2 regions of the Pseudoalteromonas sp. NCIMB 1079 genome follow, and region 1 is predicted to be linked to the other one. Evidence: riboswitches for the same ligand, from Rfam matches in the RefSeq annotation. Region 1 holds a riboswitch; the other holds the start of a gene.

Region 1 (4,690 bases):
ATCGGCAATAGCACGATTTATTTCAAGCTGAGAGGATTTAGCCAGTGGAATTAAAATATCTTGGTTTAACAAACGATTTGTTTCTTTATAAATGCGTTCGTTTGACCACGTAGGCTGCTTTTGCTTAATCGCGTTTTGTACGTCTTTTAGGCTAAAGTCAGCCATTTTAAAACGTTTAAATAATAGCTCTAATACACCCCAATGTTCGGTTATGGTGTTTAGCAGCTTTTTAGCTGGGATCATAAGGGGTTACAACATCCTAGTATTTTATTATTGAGTTCTTTTAGAAGACTCATTATTACGTATTTTTAATTAACCTTGTCTGTATATAGTATTCGTTTTTAAGACCATTTAATAATAGTTTTTGCATAGAGGCAGTGCTAAAATTCGCGCCGAAAATAGGCACATGAAATGGAATGTTATTTGTGTGTTCTTTAAAACTATATCAAAGGTTGTTTAACTACCATGGTTTCCTCGATTATTCTAACCCTGATAGCGATTGCATTTTTACTGATCGTTATAGAAGATATAATCCATGTCAATAAAGCTAAAACCACGCTGTTTTTTGGTACGCTTTGCTGGATTCTTCTTTTTATATACCCTCTACACGGGCAAAGCCCCGATACGATTCAATACCTTCTAAACGAAAATATTTTAGAAATTGCCTCATTATGGCTATTTTTAATGGCTGCGATGACCTTTGTAGCGTATTTAAATTCAAAGGGGTTTATAGAAAATATTGTGCACCGCGTTATGCCAAAAAGTATTAGCGAAAAAAAGCTCATGTTTTTGGTGGGTGGTTTTGCATTTTTGTTTTCGTCGATTTCAGACAACGTAACAGCGACGCTTATATCGCTTGCGGTTGTTATGTCGTTAAAACTTGAAGCCAAAAAACTAATTAAATACGCCACGCTTATTGTGTTTGGGGTTAACTCAGGTGGGGTATCGCTAATAACCGGTGACGTAACCACACTAATGATATTTTTAGATGGCAAAGTAACCATTGCTCATTTATTACTACTTATAGCGCCAGCACTTACAAGTGTTATGCTGCTTGCCGCGTTACTATCTATTGGTATGAAAGGGCGTGTTGAGTTTGCTAGTGCAGGTAAAACTCGCATCGAAAAAACCGACATAACTATTGCTGTTATATTTTTATCTACCGTAGTGAGCACACTTACGCTAAGTGTAATTTACAGCGTACCGCCTCTATTAACCTTTTTGTTTGGCTTGTCAGTGATGTTTTTAGTGGCGCAATTTTTAATGCGCAAAAAAGACATAAACAAAGACATTATCGATTTTGTTCGCGATATAGAATACGACACATTATTGTTTTTTGTAGGTGTACTTTTACTTGTAGGCGCACTGAAAGAAATTGGTATGCTAAGTAAATTTACCGACCTATATACGGTAATGGCACCTGAATACGCAAACTACTTAATGGGCATATTATCAGCAGGGGTCGATAACGTACCGCTTACCGCTGCATTATTAAAAGCCGATATAGTAATGAGCCAGCAACACTGGTTGTCGTTTACGTATGCAACGGGCGTGGGCGGTTCAATGCTTATAATTGGTTCGGCTGCGGGCATTATTGCCATGAGTAAAGTTAAAGCGCTTACCTTTATGAGCTACTTGCGTTTATCGCTGCATTTATTAATTTGTTACACGGTTGGCTATGCGGGCTCGTATTACATGGGCAGTTTTATTTAACTCATAAATTATTAAATGCTTGACAGCTAGACGTCTAAACGATAAGTTTCAAAGCCCCGCTACTTAGTGGGGTTTTGTTTTATTAGCCACTGGTTAATAAAGCATTCAGAAGAGGTGCGATACTTAGGTACTTAATGTTAGGCGACGAAAGCCGATGATCATTAAGGAGGGAAGTACTCGCCGAGGAAAATAATGGTACGTCGTCATTGTTTTTCGGTTTATGGGGCTGAATCCTCAAAACTGTCACCAATATAGGTGGAGAGCTTCTGGCAGTGGACTTATCTTCAAGCATTCCTTTGCCAAGTTCTTCTTGTTTTATTGCGGTTTGGATACCGCGAAAGGAGACTAAATGACTACCCAATCAGCGCCACAAACAGTGCCTCAAACAGAGTTAAGCGCAAAATCAGATTACATCGTTGCCAAATTTGGCGGAACCAGTGTTGCAAATTTTGAAGCGATGAGTCGCTGTAGCGAAATTATTGTTGCAGATAAAAGCGTACGTATTGTTGCCGTGAGCGCCAGTGCCGGCGTAACTAACCATTTAGTTGCACTGTGTAAATCAAGTATTACCTCAAGTGAGCGCCAAGAACACATAAATGGTGTGCTTGCTATTCAACAAACTATTTTAGATGAGTTATCGCTAGATGCCGATTTAGCGGTTGGCTTTAACGAAACCTTAAAAGCATTTCAAACATTGGCTCAAGAGCCACTAACAACCGATCAGCAACATGACGAGCTACTTAGCTTTGGTGAGCGTTTATCGTCGTATTTGTTTGCACAGGTACTGCGTTTACAAGGTTTAAACGCCGATCGCTTTGATGTGCGCAAGGTGCTTAAAACCGACAGCCAATTTGGCAAAGCAACGCCTAATGTTGCAGCCACAGCGCAAGCCGCTAAAGAACATTTAATCCCGTTATTAGACGCTCAAGTAATTGTAACTCAGGGATTTATTGGCAGTGACGAATACGGCCAAACCACAACGCTAGGACGTGGTGGTTCTGACTATAGCGCTGCACTTTTAGCTGAAGCAATTAACGCTAAAAGTGTGCATATTTGGACCGATGTAGTGGGTATTTTTAGCACCGACCCGCGTTTATGCGCAAAAGCGACGCCTATTGCACGTTTAAGTTTTGACGAAGCCGCTGAAATGGCAACCTTTGGCGCAAAAGTATTGCACCCCGCGACTATTTTACCAGCAAGCCGTAGCCACATTAACGTGTTTGTTGGTTCGAGCCGAGAGCCTGAACGTGGCGGTACGTGGATTGAGCGCGAAAAATCGCAGCAACCAGGTATACGCGCAGTAACGCAACGTAAAAACCAAATATTGCTTACGCTTAAAAGCCCAGAAATGCTACTAGCAAGCGGTTTTTTAGCACGCGTATTTACACTATTAAGTGAATACAATATATCGGTAGATTTGGTAACTACATCAGAAATCAGTGTGGCTATAACGCTTGATAACGCGCAAAACGCCTCGCGTCCAGAGCTTGATCAAGAATGCCTAGATAAGCTTGCAGAGTTTTGCCATGTTTCGGTAGAAAACAACCTAACATTGGTGGCACTTATTGGCTCTGAGATTCAATTACGCCAACACGAAATGAACTTAATGAGTGTACTAAAAGACTTTAACATTCGATTAATTTGTCACGGTGCAAGTAAGCACAACTTGTGCTTTTTAGTAGAGCAAACTGAGTCAGATAACGTAGTACAGTCTATTCATAGCCGTTTATTAGAAAACGATTTTGCTGCGTAAGTAACGGTTATTCAGGGAAATCACTTAGTAAAATTACCTAGTAAAGTTACTTAACAAAATTACTTAACAAAGTCGGTTAATAAAAAGCATCGCCAGTCGATGCTTTTTTTATGCACCACACTTACATCAAAACAAACATTGCTGTCACTTCTATCAGCTACAGTAAGGCTATTACTGCAAGCAATAAGCTTTGCACTATTTAATTCGTCAAACACATTGGGGCTAAGTAGTTGTGCAATAGGGCGGCTGGTGGCTTTAGCAAGTGACTCTTTTAATGTCCAAATTCTAAAAAACGTATCTGCTTGGGCTTGGGTATTAGTAGGTTCGGTGATAAGTGTAATTTCATCATTATGATAAAAATGCTTAGCGAGCTTTTCAAACGGGCGCTTTAGGCTTACTTTTTCAATATCAAAACCAAACTCACTTTTATTAAAATTTAGCGCGACCCCAACTAAACCATGCGAGTGCGAAATACAGGTATTAATAACATCACCATTTACGTGTATTTGCAGCTTTGAGCTTGCCTCGTCAAATTCGGTACTCATTTTATTAAGGGGTACGTGCGTATGTTGCGGCTGCGTTACTTTAATAAGGTGTTTTAACAATAACCGCGTAGCTAAATACTCTTGCTTAGCTGGCGGGCTTTTACGGCGGTTTATAATGGTTAACTCAAATGGGCTTAAGCAATCGGGTAAATTAAAGTCACTAAGCTCAAGTGTTTTAGCATTAAATAATAAAATACTGTTACTCGCTAAAGATAAATTTGCCAATTGAGTTGAAGTAATACTCAAGGCGTTTTTAAAATAGTGTTCAGTCATAAAAGCCCTAAAGCAAAAGAAGTCGCTGATATTGTGAGCGGTTAACGCCACTAATAAAGGCTGGGTACAATTTTATTACTCAGCTGGCATGAAATATGGTTTAATTCACAATAATCAAAATAATAACAGATTTGTAGATGTATGGCACAAGTGCGTGATGGGTTTCAAAGCCGACTTGGTTTTGTTTTAGCCGCTGCTGGCGCAGCAGTGGGTTTGGGTAATATTTGGGGTTTTCCTACGCAAGCGGCCAACCATGGCGGCGGTGCTTTTTTACTGGTTTATTTTATTGTTATATTTTTACTTGCGCTACCTGCGCTGTATACCGAACTTTATTTAGGTCACAAAGCACAAGCTAATCCTGTAAAAGCATTGGGCGATGCATGGCAAAACACTAGCCGTAAAGTAG
Region 2 (4,690 bases), 2.3 Mb from region 1:
GTCGGTTGCATAGCTTGGGCAGTACAGATGCTTGCTTGAAATAGGGCCTGTGTGTAAATCGAGTACTATATCAGCCTGATGAGCGAGCTTTTGTAAGTTAAGCGCAATGCGTTTACCCGTATTGAGTAAATAAGCAGGGCCGTTAAGTTTGCTGTCTACTTCGTCAATAAGTGCCTGTTTGAAGTTACTTTTTAATGTAGCGTCGTCATACTGAGTATGATTTTGTGCAAACTGTGCCACTAAATTTTTATTGTAGTGATACATGCGATTCCAATTAGTGCCCGTAATCGGATCGAACCTGCCAAGGGTAAACTCGCCAGATTTTTGATTACAACCAATCGGATTGGCATAAGGTACAAGGGTAATATCGCCACTAAGGTTAAGGTGTTTTAATTGCTCAAGCAGCTGAAAAATAACTGCGTTACCTTGCACTTCAGCGCCATGCATATTGGCCTGAATGTAAACACTTGGCCCTGTGCCATTGCCTTTTAAACGATACACAGGAATTGTAAGCGGTAAGCCGTTTGCAACTTCCCCTACTACAATGTTCTCTTGGCTAATGTGTGTTGTATTACTCATACTTGTTACCTTAAATAATGGCTGGCATTTTCGGCTTGGCGAACACAGGTAAGTGTACCGTTTTGCAAGGTGTACTCAGCAGCTAGCTCATGGCATAAAAAATACGGCATACTTTCGGTAAAGCCGTAAGCACCGCATTGGCTAAACACTAGCCAGTCGTGCTCATTTAAATCGCTTGGTAAGTTATGTTCACCCAAGCAATCAAGCGCTGTACAAAGTGGGCCGTATAAAGTGACCGCTTGAGTTTTAGCACTGGATTCACGCAGTAATGCAGCAGGAAAGTCTTGGCTGGTAACAGCAGGGCGTAATAAGTGATTTATACCGCCGCTTAAAATTACTTGTTCTTGATTGTAGTTTTGTTTGCGCTCTACTACTGGGTTTGCGTAATGACCGCATTCGCCAACGGCATAGCGACCAAGTTCCATCCATAATTCTTCTACACCCGCATCATTTTTAATTTTAGCGAGCGCAGCAATTAAGTCATCCCAATCAAGTGTTGCTTCGTTTTGTGTATAAGGAATACCTAAACCACCACCTAAATCTAAAATCTTAAGGCTAATATTTAAATCGCTGGCAAGTTGGCTAAGAGGTGCAATCATTTGTGACCACAAATCGCTTAGCTTTTGCGTGCTAAGCATGTTGCCCCACTGAAAAATATGCAGGCCGTCAAATTTAAGTGCAGGGTAGTCAGCTACATTGAGTGCTTGCCACTCATCACAACCCATACCAAACGGCGTAAGGCTATCGCCGCCCAGAGGGTTTTTTTCACCTTCAGGCCAACGTAATTGCACTCGCAGTAATACTTGTAACTGCGTGTTTTGTAGTTGTGCTTGTTGGTTTAACCAACGTACTTGATTGAGGCTTTCTGCTACGAATATACGCACGCCGCGCTCAATAAAGTGTTTAATTTGTTTAGGGCTTTTTGCAGGCCCTGTGTTGAGCACGCGCTGCGAGCTAATACCTTGTGCGAGTACTTGCTCAAGCTCACCTTTACTTGCTACGTCAAAATTAAAGCCAGCACTGTCTAAGCTTTGAATAATTTTAGACAGTGGGTTTGCTTTTACCGCGTACCACAGTTTTACATCGGTTTGCGCAACTAAACGCGCAAGATGCGTGTTTAGTTGATCTAAATCGTAAACAAAAAAAGGTGTAGCAAGTTGTTGTGTAATTGTATTTACAGCGGTTTTGATAGGCGTGCTCAAAAAGCTCATTATCGTAAAACCTCTTCAAGCAATAACGATGCATCGCTTTTCTCGTCGCGGTATTTAACTATTAACGCACACGACATGCTTAGGCCTTGCTCGCGCGCCCATTCGTTTGACGCAGGGCGAGAGCCCGGTATTACAATCGCGTACTCTGGGATTGGCTCGCCTTTATCTAGTTGGCGCTCGTTTACGCAGTCGTATACCGGAATAGTTGCTGATAAACGCACGCCTGGGGCAAGTACTGCGCCTTTTTTAATGACTACGCCTTCAACAATAATACAGCCAGCACCAATAAATGCATCATCTTCAACCACTACTGGGCTGGCACCAATTGGCTCAAGTACACCACCAAGCTGAACTGCAGCGCTTAAATGTACGTTTTTACCTACTTGTGCACACGAGCCAACTAATGCGTGGCTATCTACCATTGTGCCTTCGTCGATATATGCGCCAATGTTTACATACGCTGGTGGCATAATAATCGTGCCTTTAGCAACATAAGCACCACGGCGAACACTTGAGCCACCTGGTACCATACGAACGCCATCATCAGTACTAAATTCTTGCGGAGCTAGGTTATGTTTATCAACAAAGCCGCCTGCAAACTCAGTATTAGTGCCATTTTTAAAGGCTTCTAAAATGCCTTGCTTTACTTCTACGTTAGCTTGCCATTGGCCGCTTTCGTTTTGTGATGCTGCGCGTACTGCGCCCGATTCTAAATTATTTAATAGTTCTAACCAGCTCATTATAAAAACCTGTATTTAATGCCAAGATAAAATGGTGTTGTTTGCAGTTGTGATGCAATCGGTTTGAGTTAACTCAAGATGTGTTAAAGGTGGACGAAGTTGCGGGCTGCTTAAGCGGCCTTGCAAATGCATCAGTACCTTTACGGGAATAGGGTTTGCGACAGCAAATAGGCTATTAATAGCGCTTGACCACTGGGCAAATAAGTTAGGGTGTTGACCACTTAAACTGCGCTTAACAAACTCGTGAGTTTGTCCAGGCCATGCGTTTGCAGCTACCGACACCAAACCTTTTGCGCCAGCTTGAGCAAAATAAGGCATTAGCGCATCGTCGCCACTAAAAATAGCTAAATTAGGCGCCGCTTGGCGGTAAGCTTCAAACTGAGCAATACTGCCGCTCGCTTCTTTTAACGCCCATAAATTTTTATTGTTTTGTAAGTTTTGAATTGTTGCCGCTGGGATGCTAACAGCGCTTCGACCCGGTACGTTATAAAGCATACATGGGTGAGCGCTTGCATTTAGTAGGCTTTCAAACCAATGAGTTTGACCTATAGCACCAGGCTTTGCATAAAGCGGTGAGCCAAGTAAAAAGCTATGAATTGGTAGTGTATTACAGTAGTTAACCCACTCAATTTGTTGCTTTAAGTTACTACCGCCCACAGCTACCATGAGTGGTACTGTTGGTTTTAGCTGGCATACGTGCTCAACAATGGCTTGGTGCTCTTTTAGCGTTAGTGCTAAACCTTCGCCCGTACTGCCAAGTAGCAAAATACCGTTATGTACCGCTTCTTGATCGCTAACCAACTTAGTTAACGTGTTGTAGTCAACATCGCCGTGTTGATCAAATGGCGTAACGAGTGCGGTCCACAGTGAGTAGTCGTTTAAATTGAAGTTGTTGATCATCTCTCACGAACTTATAATTTGTACCAATTTTATTAAAAACGTGATCATTTTAGCGATAACTAATTTAATGTAATTGGTATTATTCGAAGAGTTAAAAAGCTTTATGGAAGGAGCCGCATTAACGTCGTTCGAACTAATAATTCGAAGAGCGAATGGGCTTAAAATAATAGGGCGCACGGCCTTAATATTTAAGACCAGAAGCTCTCCACCAAACTAACAAGCTGCTTTTTATAAGCAACTATTGGTGACAGTCGCTAGGGTTCAACCTAGTCGCCCGAAATAAACACCTCGCAAAAGTGGTTACTTCTCGGCGTTAATTCCCCTCACGTATGCTTACTGGAGTTTGCGCTCCTAACATACGCTACCTGAATAACGCACCTCTTCTAGCCCTTTGCACCTGTTTGTAGAGTAAAACTTACAAACCTGTGCAATTTAAATAGGGTAATTACGGCGATTAAAGCATTTTAGCCGTCTAGGTGTCAAGCGACTAAATACAGATTAATTCATCGAAAAGAGGGGTGGTTACGTATTAGGTGCTTTTCTCGTACACTAGCAATATAAGTAGTGAGGTATTTAATTAGTATGGAAAAATTTAGCGATATTTATAAGCGAGCGGTAGAGCGAAAAGGCTCTGAAAAAATGCTTAAATTATTACTTGCAAAACCGCTATCTAAAAAACAACTAAGCACGTTAAGTGACGACGATTGGCTTGAAGAATTTACTCGAAAAGTATTTCAAAGCGGCTTTTATTGGTCAGTCATAAATAATAAGTGGCCGGGCTTTAGAGAGGTTTTTTGGGATTTTAGCGTTGACAAGTTATTAATGATGCCACCCGATATGCTGGAACAAAAAGCAACGGATGAGCGCATTGTTCGTAACTATAAAAAAGTAAAAACAATTACCGAAAATGCTTACATGATCCACGAAATAGCAGGGGAACATGGCAGTTTTAGTCAGTTTATCGCTAATTGGCCAACAGAGGATATTATTGGTTTGTGGGCGTATTTAAAAAAACATGGTTCGCGTTTAGGCGGAAATACAGGGCCTTATGCGCTGCGAGCACTTGGTAAAGATACATTTTTACTATCACGCGATGTAGAGAATTATTTGCGTGCCCATAAAATTATAGACGGCGGCTTACAAACTAAAAAGTCACTAAATGCAGCCCAAGCTTTTTTTAACGAAATGCAAAAGCAAAGCGGCTTAAGTATGCAAGAGTTAAGCTTAATTGTTGCTTATGGCGTAGGTGACAACCGTGTT

What was found. Region 1 has a riboswitch for lysine ahead of lysC (lysine-sensitive aspartokinase 3). Riboswitches for the same ligand answer to the same signal wherever they lie in the genome.
Region 2: it holds a riboswitch for lysine, as region 1 does, so the genes downstream of both, dapA (4-hydroxy-tetrahydrodipicolinate synthase) here and lysC (lysine-sensitive aspartokinase 3) in region 1, are expected to answer to the same signal.

Annotation. Positions count from the first base shown of each region.
Region 1 covers NZ_JBEWZA010000001.1:2,409,116-2,413,805, reverse strand. The annotation lists gene ABX891_RS11115 (MksB family condensin complex protein) at 1-243, opposite strand, end outside; gene nhaD (sodium:proton antiporter NhaD) at 466-1,713, shown strand; lysine riboswitch at 1,815-1,987, shown strand; gene lysC (lysine-sensitive aspartokinase 3) at 2,063-3,466, shown strand; gene ABX891_RS11100 (4'-phosphopantetheinyl transferase family protein) at 3,526-4,284, opposite strand; gene ABX891_RS11095 (sodium-dependent transporter) at 4,426-4,690, shown strand, end outside.
Region 2 covers NZ_JBEWZA010000001.1:136,215-140,904, reverse strand. The annotation lists gene ABX891_RS00635 (succinylglutamate desuccinylase/aspartoacylase family protein) at 1-579, opposite strand, end outside; gene ABX891_RS00630 (PLP-dependent decarboxylase) at 585-1,790, opposite strand; gene ABX891_RS00625 (2,3,4,5-tetrahydropyridine-2,6-dicarboxylate N-succinyltransferase) at 1,790-2,530, opposite strand; gene dapA (4-hydroxy-tetrahydrodipicolinate synthase) at 2,546-3,430, opposite strand; lysine riboswitch at 3,621-3,821, opposite strand; gene ABX891_RS00615 (DNA-3-methyladenine glycosylase I) at 4,013-4,690, shown strand, end outside.